One region of the Micromonospora sp. NPDC047730 genome, then DNA from elsewhere that is predicted to be linked to it. Evidence: riboswitches for the same ligand, from Rfam matches in the RefSeq annotation. Region 1 holds a riboswitch; each other region holds the start of a gene.
The links. A riboswitch is a leader RNA that binds a small molecule or an ion and turns the genes downstream of it on or off. The one in region 1 is predicted to bind cyclic di-AMP.

Region 2: it holds a riboswitch for cyclic di-AMP, as region 1 does, so the genes downstream of both, ACGF5G_RS15720 (coiled-coil domain-containing protein) here and ACGF5G_RS26885 (C39 family peptidase) in region 1, are expected to answer to the same signal.
Region 3: it holds a riboswitch for cyclic di-AMP, as region 1 does, so the genes downstream of both, ACGF5G_RS07020 (NlpC/P60 family protein) here and ACGF5G_RS26885 (C39 family peptidase) in region 1, are expected to answer to the same signal.
Region 4: it holds a riboswitch for cyclic di-AMP, as region 1 does, so the genes downstream of both, ACGF5G_RS01765 (coiled-coil domain-containing protein) here and ACGF5G_RS26885 (C39 family peptidase) in region 1, are expected to answer to the same signal.

Annotation. Positions count from the first base shown of each region.
Region 1 is NZ_JBIDCU010000014.1:108,128-113,549, forward strand. Features, by position in the region: gene ACGF5G_RS26875 (CDP-glycerol glycerophosphotransferase family protein) at 1-576, shown strand, start outside; gene ACGF5G_RS26880 (alpha/beta fold hydrolase) at 596-1,339, opposite strand; gene ACGF5G_RS26885 (C39 family peptidase) at 1,448-2,293, opposite strand; cyclic di-AMP (ydaO/yuaA leader) riboswitch at 2,514-2,655, opposite strand; gene ACGF5G_RS26890 (hypothetical protein) at 3,060-3,818, opposite strand; gene ACGF5G_RS26895 (hypothetical protein) at 4,035-4,472, opposite strand; gene ACGF5G_RS26900 (acyltransferase family protein) at 4,662-5,422, opposite strand, start outside.
Region 2 is NZ_JBIDCU010000005.1:351,069-356,490, forward strand. Features, by position in the region: gene ACGF5G_RS15710 (HelD family protein) at 1-1,040, shown strand, start outside; gene ACGF5G_RS15715 (cation diffusion facilitator family transporter) at 1,133-2,050, shown strand; cyclic di-AMP (ydaO/yuaA leader) riboswitch at 2,204-2,335, shown strand; gene ACGF5G_RS15720 (coiled-coil domain-containing protein) at 2,349-3,410, shown strand; gene ACGF5G_RS15725 (SRPBCC family protein) at 3,518-3,985, opposite strand; gene ACGF5G_RS15730 (STAS domain-containing protein) at 4,135-4,497, opposite strand; gene ACGF5G_RS15735 (hypothetical protein) at 4,828-4,971, shown strand; gene ACGF5G_RS15740 (hypothetical protein) at 5,134-5,422, shown strand, end outside.
Region 3 is NZ_JBIDCU010000002.1:334,475-339,896, forward strand. Features, by position in the region: gene ACGF5G_RS07010 (NlpC/P60 family protein) at 1-960, shown strand, start outside; gene ACGF5G_RS07015 (N-acetylmuramoyl-L-alanine amidase) at 1,058-3,079, opposite strand; cyclic di-AMP (ydaO/yuaA leader) riboswitch at 3,318-3,454, shown strand; gene ACGF5G_RS07020 (NlpC/P60 family protein) at 3,575-4,507, shown strand; gene dcd (dCTP deaminase) at 4,579-5,157, opposite strand; gene ACGF5G_RS07030 (pyridoxamine 5'-phosphate oxidase family protein) at 5,236-5,422, shown strand, end outside.
Region 4 is NZ_JBIDCU010000001.1:370,486-375,907, reverse strand. Features, by position in the region: gene ACGF5G_RS01790 (copper ion binding protein) at 1-7, opposite strand, end outside; gene ACGF5G_RS01785 (metal-sensitive transcriptional regulator) at 156-458, shown strand; gene ACGF5G_RS01780 (DUF305 domain-containing protein) at 513-1,142, opposite strand; gene ACGF5G_RS01775 (hypothetical protein) at 1,220-1,774, opposite strand; gene ACGF5G_RS01770 (YibE/F family protein) at 2,221-3,564, shown strand; cyclic di-AMP (ydaO/yuaA leader) riboswitch at 3,731-3,862, shown strand; gene ACGF5G_RS01765 (coiled-coil domain-containing protein) at 3,866-4,885, shown strand; gene ACGF5G_RS01760 (carbonic anhydrase) at 5,150-5,422, opposite strand, start outside.

The sequences.
Region 1 (5,422 bases):
GGGCTGCTGGCGCGGGGCGCGACGGTGATCCTGCGGGCCCACCCGTACACCTCGCAGAACCCGGCCTCGGCGCGGCAGCTCGGCCGGCTCACGGAGCTGCTGGCCGCGGACCGGGCCCGGAGTGGCCGGCAGCACGCCTTCGGCGCCGCCGCCCGCGAGCTGACCCTGACAGAGTGCGTGAACCGCTCGGACGCGCTGGTCTCCGACGTGTCCGGGGTGATCTCCGACTACCTCTACTCCGGCAAGCCGTACGCGGTCACCGACATGGGCGACGAGGGCGACCGGTTCGCCGAGCGGTTCCCGCTGGCCGGCTCGGGCTACGTGCTGCGTCGCGACATGTCCAACGTGGACGAGGTGCTGGCCGCGCTGCTCGACACCGACCCGCTCGCCGCCGCCCGCTGGGCCACCCGGAGCCGCTACCTGGGCGACTTCCCGGCCGAGTCGTACGCCGAGGCGTTCCTGGGCGCCGCGCGGCGGCTGCTCGACGCGGACTGGAACCCGCCGACGCCGCGCGCCGTCGGCGGGACCGGCCTGCCGGTCGAGCCGGACGAGGCGACCCTCTCCCCCACCACCTGACCGGCCGGCACCTCGCGGGTCAGCGGTACGGGTCGACCAGCTCCAGGACGGCCTCGGGGGCCTCGACGTGGGCGTTGTGGCCCAGGCCGGGCAGGGTGGCGACCGGCACGCCCAGCTCCTTGAGCTGGGCGTCGGTGACCATGGGGTCGTGCTCGCCGCGGGCCAGCAGCACCGGCACGTCCGTCGCCGCCAGCAGGGCCCGCAGGTCCGGCTCCCCCACCCCGAACGCGGCGGGGTCCATCGCCAGCCGCCAGCGGCCGTCGACCTGCCGCAGCCCGGCCTCGACCACCGGGTGGTCCGGCGCGAAGAGCCCGGTCAGGCCGGCCACCCGCAGGTACCGGCGGGCCGCCTCGTCCCGGCTGGCGAACCAGGTCACCGGTCGGGCGGCCAGCTCCCCGGCCTTCGCCAGCTCGGCCGGGGACCAGACGGCCTTGATGCCGAGCCCGACCACGGCGTCGACCGGCAGCCCGGCGCGGCGGGCGGCCAGCGCCAGCCCGACCACGCCGCCGAGGGAGTGCCCCAGCACGACGAGCCGGTCCCCCGCCGCGAGCCCCGCGGCGACCCGGTCGGCCAGCCCGGCGAACGAGTACGCCGACAGCGGCGGCGACCAGCCGTGGCCGGCGAGGTCCGGCGCCAGCCACCGCCCCGCCCACCGGCGCTCCAGCAGCGGCGCCCAGGGCAGCCACACGTCCCCGGTCGCGCCCATGCCGTGCAGCAGCAGCAGGACGCGCCGGCCGTCCCGGTCACCCGATTCGTCGGCCATAGGCCGCAGTGTGCCACCCGCCGTACGCCCCGGCGAGGGCCGTGACCCGGAGACGACATCGGGCGCCGGCTCCCGGGGTGGGGAGCCGACGCCCGACGGGTGTCTTTCTCAGGCGGAGTAGCCGCGGGTGGCGGCCCAGTTCGCCAGGGCGATGGTGGACATCCAGTACGACGCGGTCGCCGGGTTCGCCGAGTCGGCGATCTTCACCTGCCGGCCCTCGTCCTGGTAGCCCACGACGGCGATGTAGTGGCCGCCGGGGAACGAGTGCCAGCCGCCGTCGGTGTCGGTGGCGCTGCCGGCGACGTTCACCACGACACCCCGCCCGTCCGTGATGGCGGCGACCACGTCGGCCTGGAGCTGGTCCATCTGCGCCGGGGTCGCGGCACCGCCCGGGATCATCCGGGTCCGGTACGGGTCACCCTTCACCGTCGCGTTCAGCACCCGGGTGGTGTCCTCGGCCGAGTCGGTGCCCATCTCGTCGGTGCCCAGCTGGGCGCCGAGGGCGTCCTGGCTGCGCGCGATGCCGGCGGCGCTGAGGGCGTGCCGGACGGCGGCCGGACCGCAGTTGTAGAAGGTGGTCTGGGCCTGGTAGTCGTAGTCCAGGGACTTCGCCTTCGGCGGCTTCGGCGGCTCCGGCTTGCGGGTCAGGTCCGGGTTCGGGGCGGCGCTGGTGGCGCTGGCCGACGGAGCGGCGCTGGACGCGGCCGGGGCGCCGGTCGACGGGGCGGTCGCGACGCGGGCGTCGCCGCGCGAGGCGACGCTGCCGTCCCGCAGCTCGCTCACGGCCACCGGGGCCTGTGCGGCGGCGGGTGCCTCGTCGGTGCCGGCCAGCAACGCGCCGGTGCCCGACGCGAGCACGAGCGCCGCGGCCGACGCGGCGGCCACCTGGTACGGACGCTCGGACGTGAGGCGACGGAGCTGACGCTTGAGGTGGTGCTTCACGGTTTCCTCCACGGGCTCGGGGGGTGAGCGGCCGCCGGTCCGCGCAGGGGGGACCGACCGCGCGGACGGCGTCCGGCGGTGGTGGACCACTCAGGGGATGCGCCCGGGATGCCGGGCGACGGGCGGTGACCGGTGGGTCAGCTCGCGGCGTGCGGACGGGCGAGCGCGGGCACCGCGGCGCCGTGGAGGCGCCGGAACGACCGGGGGGCGGGTGGGTGCTGCACGGGGATGGAACTCCTTCCGACGCCGCCGACCGGGTTAGCTGACGGATTCGGGCGGGAAGAACGCCCTACCGCGGGCCGTGGCCCGCGGATTCACCCCGATGTTGCACTGGGTCCCCGGCTCGCCTGTTCACGATTAGGCGGGTCGGCGCGGCGTCGCCTCTTGCGATCGGTTACCGCACCGGACGGGCCGACACTACTGGCCGGCCCGCGCCCTGCCAACCCGCTCCCACCTGCCTAAACCTTGATCTCCGGACTTTTTTTGCGGTCAGCTCGGCACTGACGCGACTCAATGGGACGACCGTTTCCTGACGCACCTTGCGTCGACAACCGGACGAGCGGCGGACATCGGCGCGGAATCGTCGGCGGGAATCGGCCGGGCCGCGCCGGATGACCGGTTCGGCGCCGCTATGACCGGCGTCACGAAATTGCCCGGCGGTGTCAGCCCACCCGCGCGGTCCGCCAGCGCGCGGCGAGCGCGGGCCGACCCCCGGCGGTGTCAGCCCACCCGCGCGGGCCGCCAGCGCGCGGCGAGCGCGGGCCGACCCCCGGCGGTGTCAGCCCACCCGCGCGGGCCGCCAGCGCGCGGCGAGCGCGGGCCGACGCCCGGCGGAGACCGGCCGGGCCGCCGGGAGCCGGCCCGGCCGGAGCCGGACCGCTGCGGCGTACGCCTCCCCGGCCAGGGCCCGCGCCGCCTCGGCGGCCAGGTCGGCGTCCCGCCACGCCGCCCGTTCCCGCTCGGCGGCGGCCCGGTGGGCGGCCCGCTTCGCGTCGCGTACCGCCCGGGCCAGCGCGATCTCCTGCTCGACCGGGTGCCGGCGGGGATCCCAGCCGACCCGGCGGCCGAACACCTCGCGGAGTTGGCGGGTGGAGAGGTCGCCGCGCCAGTGGGCCGCCACCGCCGCGTGGTGCAGCCAGCGCTCGCGGGCGGCGTACTCGGCGGGCGTGCGCGGGGTGCGCGGGGCGGGCAGGGCGGCGGCCCCGGTGAAGCGGCGGGCGGCGGTCTCCGCCTCGTCGTACGCCCGCCAGGCCCGGTCGGCCTCCTCCTGGGCGGCGAGCCAGTCGGCCCGCCACCGCCGGGCGGTGCGGGCGGCCCGGCCCGCCGCGACGGCCACCTCCTCGGCGTAGCGGCGCAGGTCGGCCGCCTCCGCCACGGGGTCGACCGCGGGCGGGGCGACCGGCTCGTCGGCCGGACAAAGCCGCTCGGGGCGGGCGACCAGCACGGCGAGCACGGTCAGGGCCAGCAGGAGCAGGGCGGACCAGATGGCGGCGGCCCGCGGCACCTCGATCAGGAACTGGTAGACGACGGTCTCCATGGTCGGCACCTCACGGGGAGCGAGTGCGTCAGCGGGTCGCACGCGGCGCCCGGGTGGCGGGGCGTGGCGGTGCCACGCCCCGCCGCCGGGACGGGCGCGGGTGGTGGAGAGCGGAGGACGGGCACCTGTCAACGCCTGCGATAGCGGAAGGAGCCCTTCCTACGCCGTGCGGCGGGCGTGGTCGCGGGGCGCGCGTGCCCCGCGGGATGGTGCGGATCAAACGTGCGGCGGGCCCCGGGGGCCGGCCGCGCCGGGGGTGTGCCCGCCCGGCGCGGGGGCCGGGCCGGGGGTGACGGCCCCGGCGGCCTCACCCGGGTCGGCCGGAGCGGCGGGGTGGCCGGGGCCAGCGGCGGCCCGGTCGACGGCAGCGGCCCGGTCGACGGCGGCACCGTCGGAGAGGACGCGGTGGTCGGCGACCGCCACGGGCGGGTCGGCGGGTGCCAGCGTGACGGGGAACGCCGGGGCCGGGGGCGCCCAGGCGTCAGCCGGGGGCGCCCAGGTGTCGGTCGCGGAAACTCCGGCCTGGGCCGAGGCGGCGGCGGAAAGGGCCCCGGCGCCGACGGCGAACGCGACCGCGACGGCGAGGCCGGTCAGCAGCCGCGCGGCCCACCGCGCCACCCACCACAGGGGACAGGTGAGCGCGACGGGAAGCACGCGACCACGCTACCGCCGATGCCGCCGGTCCGCATCGCCGCCCGGCGTGTCCCGTCTGCGGCGGTCTCGGCGGCCCTCCGGACCGGTGCACTGCGCGCCCGGCCGTCCACCGGAGGACCGCACGGGCCAGGGTGGACGGGTGGTCCGGCCGCCCCAGTGGGTCGACCTGTGTCAGTGGACGCGATCGTCCTACGCCCGGGGGCGCGGCCGGCCGGCCGTCGCACGGGACTCGACGTACGCCGGTCGGCGGTCCGCCTCCGGCTCGGCGTGCCGGGGGCGCGGCACGACGCGTCCCCGCTCCCCCGGCACGGCCGGCGCTCGCTCCCCTGGTCGCTGCCGCGGGGCGGCCACACCTTCGACCGGCGGCGTCGCCCGGGCCGGGCGGCGCGGGCCGAGCAGCCGCATCATCGGCGTCTCGACGAAGCGGTGCAACGCTCCGGCGAGGGCCAGGTTGGCCAGCAGGAAGCCGAGCACCGCGGCCAGCCCCCACCAGCCGCGGTACCCGACGCCCCAGTCGCCGGTGAGCCGGAGCACGGTCACCATCACCAGCACGTGCACCAGGTAGAAGGCGAAGGAGACCTCGCCGAGCCAGACCATCGGCCGGGACCGCCACGGCGACCGCCGCCCGCGCACGTCCGCGTCCGCCGCCGCGGTGATGACCAGGATGTACGCCACCGCGAGCAGGGCCGCCCACAGCTCGGCGCGCACCCACTGCGCGGCGACCACCCAGGTGGCCACAAAGACCAGGCTCGCCACCGGCAGGCCCGGCCCCCGCCACCGGCCGCGCCGCATCAGCTCGGCGGCGGCCACGCCCATCCAGAACTCCAGGGACCGGACGGGCGGGAAGATCTGGGTGAACCACCAACGGCTCTCCTCGGGCACCAGGGCCTGGGCCGGCCAGAGCGCCAGGATCAGCAGCGGCACCGCGACGACCACGGTCCACAGTGCCC
Region 2 (5,422 bases), on a different contig from region 1:
TGGGCATCGGCCGGCTGCCCGAGCAGCGCGCGTTCGAGGACGAGGTCGCCGAGCGGCCGGAGTTCCGGGAGTTCCTCAAGGCGTGGTGGCCCCGGCTGCACCCCCGGCACGTGCTGGGCTGGCTGGCCCGCCCCGACCGGCTGCGCCGGTACGCCGGCGGGATCCTCTCCGGCGCCGAGATCCGGCTGCTGACCGACGCGTACCGGAGCCTGGACCGCGCCGGGCTGACGATCGCCGACATCGCGCTGCTGGACGAGCTGGACGCGCTGCTCGGCAAGCCGATGAAGCCGGCCCGGCCGAAGCGGGACCCGTTCCAGCTGGCCGGCGGGGTCCGCGAGCTGAGCACGTTCGCCGACCGGCAGCGCGCGGCCCGCGAGGCGGCGCGGCAGCGCCCGGAGGACTACCGGGAGTACGCGCACGTCGTGGTCGACGAGTCGCAGGACGTCTCGCCGATGCAGTGGCGCATGATCGGCCGGCGCGGCCGGCTGGCCTCGTGGACGGTGGTGGGCGACCCGGCGCAGACGGCGTGGACGGGCGACCCGGAGGAGCTGACCCGGGCCCGGGACCAGGCGCTGGGCCGGCGCAAGCGGCACCACTTCACCCTGACCACGAACTACCGCAACTCGGCGGAGATCTTCGCGGTGGCGGCGGCCGAGATCCGCCGGCTGCACCCGGATCTCCCGCTGCCCAGGGCGGTGCGCTCCACCGGCGTCGACCCGGTCGAGCTGGTGGTGCCGCCGGCGGAGCTGGAGACCGCCGTGGTGACGGCGGCCACGGCGCTGCTGGCCGAGGTGGAGGGCACCGTGGGCGTGATCACGCCGGTGCCCCGCCGGGACGAGGTGGCCGGGTGGCTGGGCGGGCTGGGCGCGCCGCGCCTGCAGGTGGTGACCAGCCTGGAGGCCAAGGGCATGGAGTACGACGGCGTGGTCCTGGTCGCCCCGGGTGAGATCCGGACCGACCCGGGTTCGGGCGTACGGACGCTCTACGTCGCGCTGTCGCGGGCCACCCAGCGGCTGACCACCGTCGACCCGACCGGCTGAGTCGTCCCGGCCGCCGCCGGGCAGTCACTTGCACACATTGCGATGTGAGCATAGATTGAACCGGGTCCGGACGGGTGACGGAAGGTGGGCGCGTGGGTGCAGGTCATGACCACCACCACGGGTCGGTCGCGAATGCCGCGCACCGCCACCGGGGCCGCCTCTGGGCGGCGTTCGCGCTGCTCGGCGCCCTGATGGTGGTGGAGGCGGTGGCCGCCTTCCGCACCGGCTCGCTGGCCCTGCTGAGCGACGCCGGGCACATGTTCACCGACGTGCTCGGCATCGGCATGGCGCTCGCGGCGATCACCGCGACCCGGCGCGCCGGCGCGGACCCGCAGCGCACCTTCGGCCTCTACCGGCTGGAGGTGCTGGCCGCCCTGGCCAACGCCGTGCTGCTCTCCGGCGTCGCGGTCTACGTGGTCGTCGAGGCCGTACGCCGGTTCGGCGACCCGCCGGAGGTGCTCGCCGGCCCGATGCTCGCGGTCGCCGTGCTCGGCCTGCTCGCCAACGTGGCCGCCTTCGCCCTGCTGCGGTCCGGGGCGAAGGAGAGCATCAACATGCAGGGCGCATACCTGGAGGTGCTGGGCGACCTGCTGGGCTCACTCGGCGTGATCGGCGCGGCCCTGCTGCTCGCCGTCACCGACTGGTGGTGGGCGGACCCGCTGGTCGCGGTGGCCATCGGGCTGTTCATCCTGCCCCGCACCTGGCGGCTCGGGCGCGCCGCGCTGCGCATCCTGGTGCAGGCCGCGCCGGAGCACCTCGAGGTCGCCAGGGTGCACGACCGGCTGGCCGCCGTGCCCGGCGTGGCCGAGGTGCACGACCTGCACGTCTGGACGCTGACCTCCGGGATGGAGGTGGCCTCGGCGCACCTGACCATGGCGCCGGGCGCGGAGGTCGGCGCGGTGCTCACCGCAGCCCGGACGGCCCTGCACGAGGACTTCCAGATCGAGCACGCGACGTTGCAGATCGAGCCGGGGGCGTCTCCCGGGGCCTGCGGGTCGGTTGAGTGGTAATGAGCACAGCCTTAAATCTGGGAGAGTATTGTTGACTTATGTCGGATTTGACGGTAAGCGGACAGGCACCCTCAGTCACCTGTGCTACACCAGTCACACCGGCACCGGTAGGCTCGGTTCCGGCCTCCGCCAGGCGGCACCCACCGGTGCCGGCGGTGGCCGCCGCCTAATCGCCCGGCGGGGCGAACCGGGGAACCAAGTTCGTGGGGTGCATCCGCGTCAGCGGTAGGGATCTTCCGTCCCGAACCCGTCAGCTAACCCGGTCGGCGGCTGACGGAAGGACACGTGTATGCCAGTGATGGCACCTGTACGACGACGCGCCGCCCGGTTGGCGGCCCTGATCGCCGTGACGCTCACCCTCGGCGCCGCGGTCGCCCCGGTCACCACCGCCCCCGCGGCGGCCGCCTCCCGGGCCGGCCTGCTCGCCGCAGCCCCCGGCCAGGACCAGGAGGGCGGCACGCCCGCCCTGCGGGCCCAGCTCGAAGCCGCCAGCAAGGGCTACCTGGACGCCAAGCGGGCGCTGGACACGTCGGTCAAACGGCAGCAGCAGCTCGCCACACAGCTCAAGGCGACCGAGAGCGAGCTGACCGAACGGAGCAGCAAGGTCGGCGAGATCGCCGGGGTGGCCTACCGGACCGGCCGGCTGGGGGTGGTGTCCGCCCTGCTCAACAGCAGCTCGCCGGACGGCTTCATGGACCGGGCCGCCGCTCTCGACGCGGTGGCCGCCAACGAGGACCGGGCGCTCCGCGAGCTCCAGGAGACCCGTGACCAGGCCGCCCGCACCAAGCTGGCCCTGGACGGCGAGATCCGGGAGCAGCGCAAGCAGGTCACGCTGATGGCCAAGCGCAAGGACCAGGCGGAGCGGGCGCTGACGGTGGCCAACCGGTCGCAGTCGAGCGGCGGCGGGCCGGGCGGCAGCTCCACCGCGACGGCGAAGCCGGCGCCGCGCAACTCCGACGGGTCCTGGCCGTCCGAGTCGTGCAGCGTCAACGACCCCACCCCCGCCAACGGCTGCATCACCCCGCGCACCCTGCACGCGCTCAACCAGGCCAAGGCGGCCGGCTTCACCCGCTACGTCTCCTGCTACCGCCCCGGCGGCTCCGGCGAGCACCCCAAGGGCCGGGCCTGCGACTTCGCGGCCCAGAAGAGCGGGTTCGGGGGCGACGCCACCGGCGGCGACAGGACGTACGGCAACAACCTGGCGGCGTACTTCGTCAAGAACGCCGACCGGCTCGCCGTGCTCTACGTGATCTGGTACAGGCAGATCTGGCTGCCCAGCAGCGGATGGAAGTCGTACAGCGGCGCCAACGGCGACCCGTCCAGCGACCACACCAACCACGTGCACCTGTCGGTCTACTGACGTCCCGGCCCCGGTGGCCCGCTCGCGGGTCACCGGGGCCGACCGCCTTCCCACCGCCACCTCCCCGGCCGACGGCCGGGCATGTCGCCGTGTCGTCGATGCCCGGCTCAGGCGGGCGGTGACTCCGGCGGGTGCCCGCCCAGGGCGACGCCGAGCCGGGCCGCCAGCCCCAGGTGGGCGGCGCGCGCCTGGCGGAAGGCGTAGCCGAAGAGCGGGACCGGCGCGGTGAGGGTGATCTCGACGTCGATCCGGACCACGCCGTCCGGCTCGGCCCGCAGTCGGGTCCGGTTGCGCACCGTGGTGGCCGGCCACTGCCGCGCCACGGTGACGATCTCGTCCGGCCCGTCGACCAGGACGTCGGCCCGGTAGGTGACCGGCAGGCGCAGCGGCCCGACGGCCAGCCGGTCGGTGATGAGATAGCTGGCCCGCGCGCCGCGACGGGGCGACACCCGGCGGACGCGGGCGATCAGCGGGTGCAGGTCCTGCTGCCGGGCCGGGTCCGCGAGCAACCCCGCGGCGTCGGCGAGCGAACAGCGCGCCTGGACGGTGTAGCTGAAGGAATCCCGCCTGAGCACGCCGTCTCCCCACCGTCGCCGTCGCCCGATCGTCGCGCACCGGCGGCGCGCTGGCAACGGCGCGCCGCGCTCCGCGCGCGTTTGCCGGCCGTCGATCCGCCCGCCCGACTACCGTCGGCCAGTCACCGGCGGGACCCCCGGCCGGCGGGTCAGGCGCCGGGGAGGACCTCGGGGGCGGGCGCGCCGGCGTAGTAGGGCTCGGGGGCGCCGAAGAGGCCGAGCAGGCCGGTCACCCAGAGCTGCCGGTGCACGAACCGACTCGGCTCGGTGACGACGAGCTTGACGCCGCTCACCTCGGCGGTCTGGAAGCCGGCGACCATCGCGCTGATGCCGACGGAGTCGATGAAGGTGACGAGCCTCATGTTGAGCTCGATCCGGTTGGGGCGCCCCTTGGCCAGGACCTCGGCGATCGCCTCGCGCACCTCGTATGCGGTGTCGACGTCGATCTCGCCCCTGGGGGCGATCTCGATGACACCACCGGGCATAACCGACTTCACGATCGACAGGCTCACGCGAGCACCTCCACTCGCCCGTCCGACGGGCGCCTCATCAGTACGCGGGCCGCGACCGAGAGTATTCCTCCGACGGCCTCGGTCGCCACCCCTCGGGATGAGCAATTCGCGGATGAGGGCGCACCAAGTCGCCCTAATCCGGACTTTTCACTTCTTGTTCACCCAACGATCAGCTGCCGCTGACGCGTCGCCGACCCAGGGTAGCCGTCTCCCGCCGGCACCGCCCGGCACCCGAACTTCCTGGCGTGGCCCGCCCCGCTACCGCCCGCGGGTTGCCCGTCCTGCCTAGCATCGGCCCGGAGAACGGGCGCCACGACGAAAGGACGATCGATGATCAGGAGACTCGCCGCGCTGGCCGGTGTCGGCGCGTTGCTGGCCCTCGTGCTGGCCTGCGGCTTCGGCGGCGGTGACGATGACGACGACGATGACGACGACTTCGCGCGCGGCGTGACCGCGGTGGTCACGCTCCGCTGACGCACGGCGAGGGCCCAGCCCGGTGACCGGGCTCGCCGCGCGCCCGCGCGGGTTTGCGGAGGCGTCCGGTTGGGCACAGGCGGAACGAGCGAGCCATGACGCGCCGGTGAGACGTCGAAGTCCGAAGTGGCCGCCGGCTTCGGCCCGAGGAGGTAACCCACCATGTTCGGTACCAATCTGCTGGATCGTCGCAGCAAGCCCGAGCGGATCGCGGACCAGGCGTGGCAGAACCTGGTCTCGGCGGTCAGCTCCGCGGGCGACAGCGTCCGCGACACCGCCCGATCGGCCCGCCGCGGCGGTTCCGGCCTCGCCGACGAGGCCGGCGACCTGGTGGGCTCCGCGGCGGACGAGGCGCGCCGCCGGGCCACCCTGGCCTTCGACGCGCTCGCCGGCCGCCGCCCCGCGCTGCCCTGGACTCTGTTGATCGGCGCCGCGCTGGTCGGCGCGGCGA
Region 3 (5,422 bases), on a different contig from region 1:
CCGGGTGGCCTGCGCCGGGCCGCCCACCGTCTGCTCACCCTCCTCGCCGCCGCGGTCGTCGGCGTCGGTGCGCTCGCCGCGCCCGCGTACGCCGAGCCCTCGGTCGACGAGATCGAGGCCGCGATCGACAAGAAGTGGGAGCAGCTCGAACCCACCATCGAGCAGTACAACAAGGTGCGGGCGCAGCTGAAGGTCAACCGCAAGAAGTCGGCGGACCTGGAGAAGAAGATCCAGCCGTTGGCGCTGGAGACCGAGCTGGCGATGGACCGGGTCGGTGACCTCGCCGCCCGTTACTACATCTCCGGCCCGTCGCAGGAGATCGGCGCGCTGCTGGTCAGCGCCAAGCCGGACACGCTCACCGAGCAGCTGACCCTCCTGGACCGGCTGGCCGCCCAGGAGCGCAAGCAGCTCGAGGGCGTCACCAAGGTCCGCGACAAGTTCGACGCGGAGAAGCAGAAGCTCGACGCCCTGATCGTCACGCAGACGAAGCAGCAGAACGACCTGGCGGCGAAGAAGAAGCAGATCGACGCCGACATCAAGAAGCTCGAGGCGTCGCTGCCGGTGACCACGGTCAAGACGGAGAAGTGCCCGACCATCAACGGCGTGGTCAGCGAGGCGGCGAGGACCGCCATCAAGACCGCCTGCGCCCAGGTCGGCGACCCGTACGTCTGGGGCGCCACCGGCCCCAACTCGTTCGACTGCTCGGGTCTGACCCAGTACGCCTACAAGGCGGCGGGCATCCACCTGACACACTTCACCGGCGCGCAGTGGAACGAGGGCAAGGCCATCCCGCGCTCCGAGGCGCGCCCGGGTGACCTGGTGTTCTTCTTCAGCGACCTGCACCACGTCGGCCTCTACCTCGGTAACGACAAGATGGTGCACGCGCCCCGGGCCGGCAAGCCGGTCAACGTCTCCAGCATCAACACGATGCCGGTGGCCGGTTTCCGCAGACCCGGCTGATCCCGCGCCACCTGAACGGAGAGGGCCCCCGGTCGAGTAGACCGGGGGCCCTCGTCGTGCTCGGGGACGGCCTGCGCCAGCCCGGGCGAGCGGTGGGTCAGCGGGGCGCGTCCAGCGCGGAGGGCAGCACGTTCACGTCGTCCAGGTTGACGTACATGACCCGGTGGCCGAACTGGATCTGCACGTACCTGTTCTCGCCGCGGATCACCGTCCAGTCACCCGGCGACGACCCGTCGAACGTGACGGCCCGGTAGTACTCGCCGGGGAGCACCGTGCCGACGGCGTACCGCTGGCCGGCCGAGAGGGTGTACTGGAGCGGGGAGATCGGCTGGTAGGGCACGCCGGCCGGGTAGGCGGCCTGCTCCGGGTAGGCCCGGCCGTAGACCGGGATGGTGGCCCTGCCGTCCTTCGGGGTCACCACGAAGCCCACGGACCACTTCGCGGTCGGCTTCGAGGCGGGGTTGTGGAACCACGCCTTCTGGCCGAGGTACCAGATCGCGGTCCAGTCCCCCCGCACCTCGGCCAGGGCGTACGTCTGCCCGGCGGAGGCCCGGGCGCCGTGGTCGGAGATGTACATGGTGTTCGGGGTGCCGTCGGGCCGCAGCGCGATGTCGTTGACCAGCGGCGCGTCGTGGCTCGGCGCGCTGTGCAGGATCACCGCGGACGAGCCGCGCAGCGGGCAGGGAGCCACCGGCGGGGGCGGGTTCGGCACGCCCGGCGGCTGCCGGTTGCAGCCGGTGAACTGCGGCTGGTTGGTGGCGAAGTCGGGGTCGATGGTGACGAGCCCCGTCTGCGGCGTGGCGGTCGACGTGAACGGCGCCTTGAGCAGGTCGAAGTAGTGCGACCAGTCCCAGTACGGGCCCGGGTCCCAGTGCATGCCGCGCACGGTCGAGGCGACGGTGCCGGGGACGTTGTCGTGACCGACGATGTGCTGCCGGTCCAGCGGGATGTTGTACCGCAGCGCCAGGTGGCGGACCAGCTTGGCGGAGGTGCGGTACATCGCCTCGGTGTACCAGGTGCCGTGCCCCGCGAAGCCCTCGTGCTCCAGGCCGATGGACTTGGCGTTCACGTACCAGTTTCCGGCGTGCCAGCCGACGTTCTTGGTCTTGATGTGCTGGGCGATGTGGCCGTCCACCGAGCGCAGGGTGTAGTGCCAGCCCACCCGCCTCGGGTCCTTGACGAGGTTGACGCTGGGCCCGAAGTAGCCCTCGGTGTCGTGGATGACGATGTACTCGATCTTCTGCTGGGCCGGCCGGTCGGCGAGGTCGTGGTTGCCGTAGTCACCCACGGTCGGGCCGTACTGCACGTAGGGCGCCGGGATCCACTCGCAGGAGATCGTGTCGGGGCACTCCAGCCCGTCGGGCCGGGCGACCTTGCGCAGGCCCAGCTGGTCGAGCCAGGAGCGTTCCGGCTGCACCGCGCGGGCGGCGAGGGTGACCCGCTGTCCGTCGTCGGTCAGCCGGCTGTCGCCGGCGCCGATGGTGGCGTACACCTCGTTGGCGAAGGCCGCCGCGGCGTCGGCGCTGTCCGCGCCGGAGTAGCGGGCCACCGCGCCGTACCAGGCCGCCGGGTCGGTGTCGGCGCCGACCGGGGCGCCGATCTGCTTCTGGTACGCGGCCAGCAGCGCCGCGCCGCCCCGGATGTTCGCCGTGACGTCCGTCCGCAGCGCCTCCTCGCTGGCGCCGGTCAGCTCGGCGGCGGCGTCGAGCGTCCGCAGCGAGGCCTCGGCGGGCGGCGGGGTGTCCGGTGGCTCGTGCGCCTCGGCCAGGGACGGGCGGGAGTCGTCGCCCCGCGGGTCCTCGGTGCCGTCGTCGTGGTGGGTACCCCCGGGCAGGGCGGCGACGTACTCCGCGTCGGTGAGGTGCATCGGTCCGAAGCCGCCGCTGGTGCTCGGCGTTCCGGCGTTGGTGTCCCAGCGGGACTGCAGGTAGGAGACTCCGAGCAGGACGCTCTCCGGCACGCCGTACTCCGCCGCCGCGGCGGCGTACTGCTGCTGCCGGTCGGTCGTCGGCGCGGCGGCGGCGGTTCCGGCGGCGGTGAGCGGCGTCGCCGCCAGGGCGGCCGCCACGGCGGCGGCCAGCAGGACGCGTCTGCTCCTCGATGTCGCTGACAGGTGCATCAGACCCCCAGGTCGGACGGGCGAATGTGGGGCCACCTTCGCCCCGGGCGCCACCTCCGGTCAATACCTTTCCATGCGTCACTTACCGAAGAAGGAAAATTTCGTCGCCCCGAGTGACACGCTCCACCGGCCCGCATGAGTACGGTGTGTCACGGCGCGATGGGTTGCGGATCGATAACGACCATCTCTACTCTGGTCATTCGTCGGCCGGCGACAGTCCGTCCATCCGGGCGGTAACGGTCCGACACCGCCGAGTCGCTCCCGAGCGAGCCGGGGACCCAGGTACCCCGGGGTGAATCCGCAGCACCTGCGGTAGGGCGTCCCCTTCCCGCCCGAACCCGTCAGCTAACCCGGTAGGCGGTACGGGAAGAAGGAGTACGGAGCCCGGTGGCACACCATGCCCCGCGGCCACCGTCGGCACGGTCGGCACCCGCCGGCCCGACGACGGCTGCGCCGCGCCCACGCTGGTACCGCTGCACCACCGCCCTCGCCGCCTTGGCCGCGTTCGCCGTCGTCCTGACCGGCGGCGCCACGGCGGCCCACGCCGAACCGACGGTCGCCGAGATCGAGCGCCAGATCGACGAGGACTGGAACAAGCTCGAACCGATCATCGAACGGCACAACGCCACCCGCCAGGACCTGGCCGCCAAGCGCAGGCAGGCCGACGCCCTCGCCAAGCAGATCGAGCCCTTGGAACGGCAGGTCGAGCAGGCGATGGAGGAGGTCAGCGCGCTGGCCGTCCGCGCCTACAAGGGCGAGAACGTCTCCGCCGTCAACGCCCTGCTGGGCAGCCGCTCGCCCGACCAGATGGTCGGCCAGCTCGAACTGCTCGACCGGTTCGCCCAGCACCAGCAGCAGGACGTGCGGCAGGTCGCCGAGCTGCGCGACCGGCTGGCCGAGAAGAAGGCCCCGCTCGACGAGATGGTCGTCCAACTCGGCCGGACGGAGGCCCAGCTCGCCGCGAAGAAGAAACAGATCAACGCCGAGATCGACCGGCTGCAGAAGCTGCGGCTGCGGATCTACGGCAGCGGCGGCGGCGGTTCGCTGCGCCCCGCCCCCTGCCCGGCCAGCTACCCGGGTGGCGGTGCCGGCACCGCGGTCAAGTTCGCCTGCGCCCAGATCGGCAAGCCCTACGTCTGGGGCGCCGAGGGCCCGAACGCGTACGACTGCTCGGGCCTGATGCTCGCCGCCTGGGCGAAGGCCGGGGTATCGCTCCCGCACAACGCCGCGCAGCAGCGCCGGGTCACCGCGACCGTCACCCGGGGCGAGCTGCGCCCGGGAGACCTGGTCTTCTACTACAGCGACCTGCACCACGTCGGCATGTACGTCGGCGGGGGCTGGGTGGTGCACGCCTCCCGAGCCGGGGTGCCGGTCAAGATGAAGAAGGTCGACGACGGCCCGATCCACAGTTACGGCCGCCCCGGCTGAGGTGTAAGGAAGGGGCCCTTCCTAACGCATTCGGTAGAGGAAGGGCCCCTTCCTAACCGGCGACCTTCGGGTCAGCGGGTCGGCCAGGTGCGCCAGTGCTGCCAGGAGCGGCTCGGGGTCGGGCCGCGCTGCCCCTGGTAGCGCGAGCCGTAGACGGCCGAGCCGTACGGGTGCTCGGCCGGCGACGAGAGCCGGAAGATGCAGAGCTGACCGATCTTCATGCCCGGCCAGAGGGTGATGGGCAGGTTGGCCACGTTGGACAGCTCCAGCGTCACGTGGCCGGAGAAGCCCGGGTCGATGAAGCCCGCGGTGGAGTGGGTGAGCAGGCCGAGCCGTCCCAGGCTCGACTTGCCCTCCAGCCGCCCGGCGAGCTGGTCGCCGAGGGAGATCACCTCCAGCGTCGAGGCGAGCACGAACTCGCCCGGGTGCAGCACGAACGGCTCGCCCTCGGGCACCTCGACCATCGACGTCAGGTCGTCCTGCTGCATCGCCGGGTCGATGTGGGTGTAGAGGTGGTTGTTGAAGACCCGGAAGAGCTTGTCCAGGCGTACGTCGATGCTGGACGGTTGCACCAGCGTGGGCTCGAACGGCTCCAGCGCGAGCGTGCCCGCCTTGATCTCGGAGACCAGGTCGCGGTCGGAGAGCAGCATCGCACCACCTTAGCGAGCGATGTGCGTGGCCTGCGTGTCGGACTACCTGTTCGTACACGTGTTCGATAGAATGTCGGCATGGCTTCCTGGTCCGAATTCGCCGCCGACGAGCCCCGCCTCGCCGACGGGATCCGCTCCCTCATGCAGCAGTACGGGCCGGGCTTCGGCTACCTGGCCACCGTCCGCGCCGACGGCGGGCCCCGGGTCCACCCCGTCTCTCCGGTGATCACCGATGAGGGGCTCTTCTGCTTCGTGGTCGACTCGC
Region 4 (5,422 bases), on a different contig from region 1:
TGACCATCGAACGCTCCTCTCGACGCCTCCAGCATATACCCCCCAGGGGTAATGAGGAGGCGGACGGATGACTGCTCCGCGTACCGATACCCGGTGGGGGTATCGGACACGGACGACGGTACCATACCCCCGAGGGGTACGCTATCCTGGATCGCATGACCACACCGACGCCCGCCCCGACCAGGGGCTACACCGCCAGCAAGGACCAGTTGCTCGCGCGGCTGCGCCGCGTCGAGGGGCAGGTCCGCGGCATCGAGAAGATGGTCGACGACGACCGCTACTGCATCGACGTGCTCACGCAGATCTCCGCGATCCAGGCCGCCCTCGACAAGGTCGCCCTCGGCCTGCTCGACGGGCACGCCCGGCACTGCATGCACGAAGGAGCGGCCGAGGGCCGGGCCGACGAGATGGCCACCGAGATGATGGCCGCCGTCGGCCGCCTCATGAAGCGCGGCTGACCCGGCCGGCGGTGCCCCGGCGCCCCCAGGGTGCGAGCGCCGGGGCGGCCCGGGTCAGAGCCGGCCGAGGATCTTCTCCATCGTGTCGATCTCGGCCTGCTGGGTGGTGACGATCTGCTGGGCCAGGGCCTTCGCCTCCGCGTTCACGCCCCGGGCCAGCTCGTCCCGGGCCATGGTGACGGCGCCCTCGTGGTGAGCGATCATCATGGTCAGGAACTGCCGGTCGAACTCCCGCCCGGAGGCCGCCGTCAGCTTCTCCATGTCGGCGTCGGACATCATGCCGGGCATGCCGTGGTCCATGTGCGGCGTCTCGGCGCCGGGCGACGGCACCGGCCGTCCCCAGGCCGACAACCAGCCGCTCATGGTGGCGATCTCGGGCGCCTGGGCGGCCTTGATCTCCCCGGCGAGCCGCTTGACCTCCGGGTCCGCCGCCCGCGTGGCGGCCAACTCCGCCATCTCCACCGCCTGCCGGTGGTGCGGAATCATCATCTGGGCGAACATCGCGTCGGCGTCGCCGAAGGTGGCCGCGCCGGACGCGGAGGCCGTCGGCCCGCTGGTGGCGGGCGTGCCGTGCCCCGCACCCGGGGACGAATGCCCGTCGCCGCCGCAGGCGGTCAGGACGAGGGCGGCGGTGACGGTGGCGCCGGCCAGGGCGGCACGGCGCGCGATGGTACGAGTGGTCACATCTGGGCCTTTCGGTATCGGAACGTACGCAGCAGGACGGGGACGCGGGCCGGCTGACCGGGCCGCGCCGGGGCGTCCTATCTGCGCAGCACCGAGACCGTGGCGAGTCGCAGGCCGACCGGCCGGGACGGCGGGGCACGGGGCGACCGGGCCGGCCCGCCCGACCCCTGGCCCGCCGGGCCGACGGCCTGTGCGCCGGCCAGCAGCAGCACGGCGAGCAGCAGCGCAGCGGCGAGCGCGCCCAGCACCGCCAGGCACACGCCCCACCAAGGCAGCTCGCCGCCCGCCCCGCCGGACGGGAGGAACCGCTCGTGCGGGCAGTCGCCCGGGCAGCCCACCACGCCGGACGGCGCCGCCGGGACGACGTACGCGATGGCGGGGTCCTGACCGAGCGGCGCGGCGGTGTCGTGGCGGGGCAGCGCGGCGGTGACCTGACGGAGCGGCGCGGCGGTGTCGTGGCGGGGCAGCGCCTGCGCCGCGCCGCCGTGCCCACCGGCCGCGGCGACGGCCTGCGCGGAAACCTCGGCGGGATGGCCCACGGAGTGCGAGCCGTGGCCGAGGGTGTGCATCGCGGCCAGGCCGAACAGTGTGCCGACGAGCAGCAGCAGCCGGGCCCATCGCCCCGCCGTCACTGTCGCCGCCGCCCGCACACCGACCACGGTAGTCCCCGGGGCCGGTGCGTCCGGGGGCGACCGGCGCACCCGACGGCGAATCCGCCCCGAACGAGACCGCCATCAGGCCACCACGGGAGGGCCGCCCGGCCGCCACCCGACAGTGACATGGTGGTGACCGGCGGCTGCCGGACGGGACGGACCGCGGCCGACACCAGCCCTCACGACCTGCGGCCGGATGTCGGGATGGCTACCATTCGGCCGGTGGCCCTCCGCACTCCGCGCCGCCCGCACCGTCGCCCCGACCGGGCGGCGGTTTCGAGCGACCGCGACCGGCCGGGCCGGGCCGTCGCGGTGCGTGACCGGACCGACACCCCAGGGCGATCCGCCGCGGCGGTCACCCGGGCACGCCGAACCGACCGGCCCGCCGGCACGCACCCCGCCCTGGACTCGTTGGGAGACACTCGATGGGCGCCGACCACACCCGTCCCGCACCGTCCGCCCCGCCGAGGGTGCGACGGATCCTCGTCGCGACGGTGGTGCCCCTGTTCGTCGCCACCCTGATCGCGGCCCTGCTGCTCTGGCCGTGGGACGCCCCGGACGCCGCGCCCGGCACCGATCCGCCCCGCCACCACGGCACGGTGACCCGGGTGGTGACGGAGCCGTGCCCGCCCACCCCGGAGGCGCCGGAGGGTGCCCCGGAGGGCCCCTGCGGCACCGTGACCGTACGCGTCGACGACGGCCCCGACGCCGGCCAGCAGGTGGAGACGCCCGTACCGGCAGGGCCGGGGGCGCCGACGGTCGCGGTCGGCGACGAGATCATCCTGGTCCAGCTCACCGATCCCGCCGACCCCTCGGCGAGCGCCTACAACATCGCCGAGCACCAGCGCGGCAAGCCGCTGCTCTGGCTGGTGGTGCTGTTCGCCGCCGCGATCGTCGCGTTCGGGCGGTGGCGGGGGCTCGCGGCGCTGGCCGGCCTGGCGGCCAGCTTCGCCATCCTGCTGACCTTCGTGCTGCCCGGCATCAGCGCCGGCAGCCCACCGCTGCTGGTCGCGGTCGTCGGCGCGGCACTGATCATGTTCGTGGTGCTCTACCTGACGCACGGGGTGACCGCGCAGACCTCGGTCGCCGTGCTCGGCACGCTGGGCAGCCTGGTGCTGACGGGCGTGCTCGGCACGATCGCCACCGCGGCGACCCACCTGACCGGGTTCGGCACCGAGGACGCCACCACGCTGTCGATGTTCCAGGCCGACGTCGACCTGCACGGCCTGCTGCTCGCCGGGATCATCATCGGCTCGCTCGGCGTGCTCGACGACGTCACCGTGACACAGGCCGCGACGGTCACCGAGCTGGCGCACGCCAACCCGGGGCTGTCCCGGATGCAGCTGTACCGCGCGGCCACCCGGGTCGGCCGCGCGCACATCGCCTCGACGGTGAACACCATCGTGCTGGCGTACGCCGGGGCCTCGCTGCCGGTGCTGCTCCTGCTGACCGCCGACTCCCGGGCGGTGAGCCAGATCCTGACCAGCGAGTTCCTGGCCCAGGAGATCGTCCGCAGCGCGGTCGCCACCCTGGGCCTGATCGCCGCCGTGCCGCTGACCACCGGGCTCGCGGCCGTGGTGACCACGGCCGGCCGGCGCGGCGGGGAGTCCGCCGACCGCGGCGCACCCCCGACCCCGCCGGCCCCCCGGCCGGCGGCCGACCGGTCCGAGGCGCTGGAGGCCCTCAGCGGGCCGCGCGCCGGAAACACCCCCTCCGCCGCCCCCGCCGGGTGGCCCGACCGAAACGGGAGCACGGACACCGCATGGTGAAACTCCTCAGCGTGACCGATCAGGACGTCCCGCCTGATAAACGCGTCACTGGTCACCCTCCGCCGTTACGAAATAACGCATTTAGTCGGCTTAGGGACGTAGATCCCCGGGAGGGCTCTCGGGTAACCTCGCTGCCGGTCACCGCCGAAGGCGCGCAGCGGCGCCTGCGGTGCCGCCGCCCAATCGCCGCCAGGCGAGCCGGGGACCCAGGCACGTGGGGTGAATCCGCGACAGCGGTAGGGGCCACTTCCGCCCCGAACCCGTCAGCTAACCCGGTCGGCGGTCGACGGAAGGGAAAACTGTGACGGCACCCCTACGCCGCTGGTTGACACCTGTGGTGGCCGTGATCGCCGCCCTGGCCGTCTTCGCCGGGCCTCTCCCGGCGGCGGCCGCACCCACCCCACCGGCCCAACCCTCCGGCCACGGGGACGACGAGCCCAAGCTGCTCAACGACCTGATCGAGACGCGGAACCGCAGCTACGTCCAGGCCAAGGCGAAGCTCGCGAAGTCGAAGAAGCGCCAACTGGAACTGGCCCTGGAGGTCGACCGGGCGCAGGCCGACCTGGCAGCACTGGCCCCGCAGGTGAGCCAGATCGCCGCCCAGTCCTACCGGACCGGGCGGATCGGCGCGGTGTCGATGCTGCTGGACACCGCCAGCCCCGACTCGTTCGTCAAGCGCGCCGCCGCCCTCGACGAGCTGAACCTGGTCAATGCCAAGAAGCTCGCCGAGGTGAACGCGGTCAAGACCCGCGCCGAGCAGGCCAAGCTGGCGCTCGACGCCGAGGTCCGCGAGCAGCAGAAGCTGACCAACGAGATGGCCCGCGGCAAGCGCGACGCGGAGAAGGCGCTCGCACTGGTCGGCGGCAGAGGGCTGACCGGCGGCAAGGTGGTCGCCACCTCGCCGGTGGCCCGGATGGCACCGGGTCGTACCGCCGACGGCGACTGGAAGCCCCTGTCCTGCACCGAGAACGACCCCACCACCTCCGGCTGCATCACCGCGCGCACCCTGCACATGTACAAGGAGGTCAAGCGGGCCGGCTTCAACCGCTTCGTCGGCTGTTACCGCTCCGGCGGGCCGTACGAGCATCCGAAGGGCCGGGCCTGCGACTGGTCGCTGCAGAGAAGCGGCTTCTCCCCCTGGCACAACGACGACACCTACATGTACGGCAACAACCTGACCGCGTTCCTGGTCCGCAACGCCGACCGGCTCGGCATCTACTACGTGATCTGGAACCGGCAGATCTGGTTCCCGGCGACCGGCTGGAAGTCCTACAGCGGCCCGTCGAACCATACGGACCACGTGCACGTATCCCTGCTCTGACGCAGCCAACGACAGGGCCGCCCCGCGCCTGCGGGGCGGCCCTGTCGGCGTCTCTGGGCCCTGCCGGCATCTGTAAGCCCTCTCGGGCGCTGTCGGCGTCTCTGCGACCCGCTCCGGCGTCGCGCGGCCCGGTCCGGACAGCTGTGGGCCCTGTCGGCGCTCTCGGCGCTTCTGGGACCCGTGGGCGGTTGAGGCCCACTCGGCGTCCGTTGGCCCCCGTCGACGGGCGTCGGCGTCCCGGGCCGGGCCGAGCGAAGGAACGGGTCAGGCGAGGGCTGCACTGACGGCAGGCTGCGCCCCGTCGACCGCGCCCGACCCGTTGGCCACCTCGGCGCCCCCCCGCGCCTCGCCGGCGGACACGGCGGTCACCGCCCGAGCCTCGCCGGCCGCCAGCCGGTACGACATGCCCACGACGGCGCAGCGCCCGGCGGCCACCTCGGCGGCGAGCACGGCCGACCTGTCCAGCATCGCCTCGACGGTCTGCGCGATGTGGATGTCGACGATGCGGTCGATGTCGTCCACGCCCTCGGCGGCGGC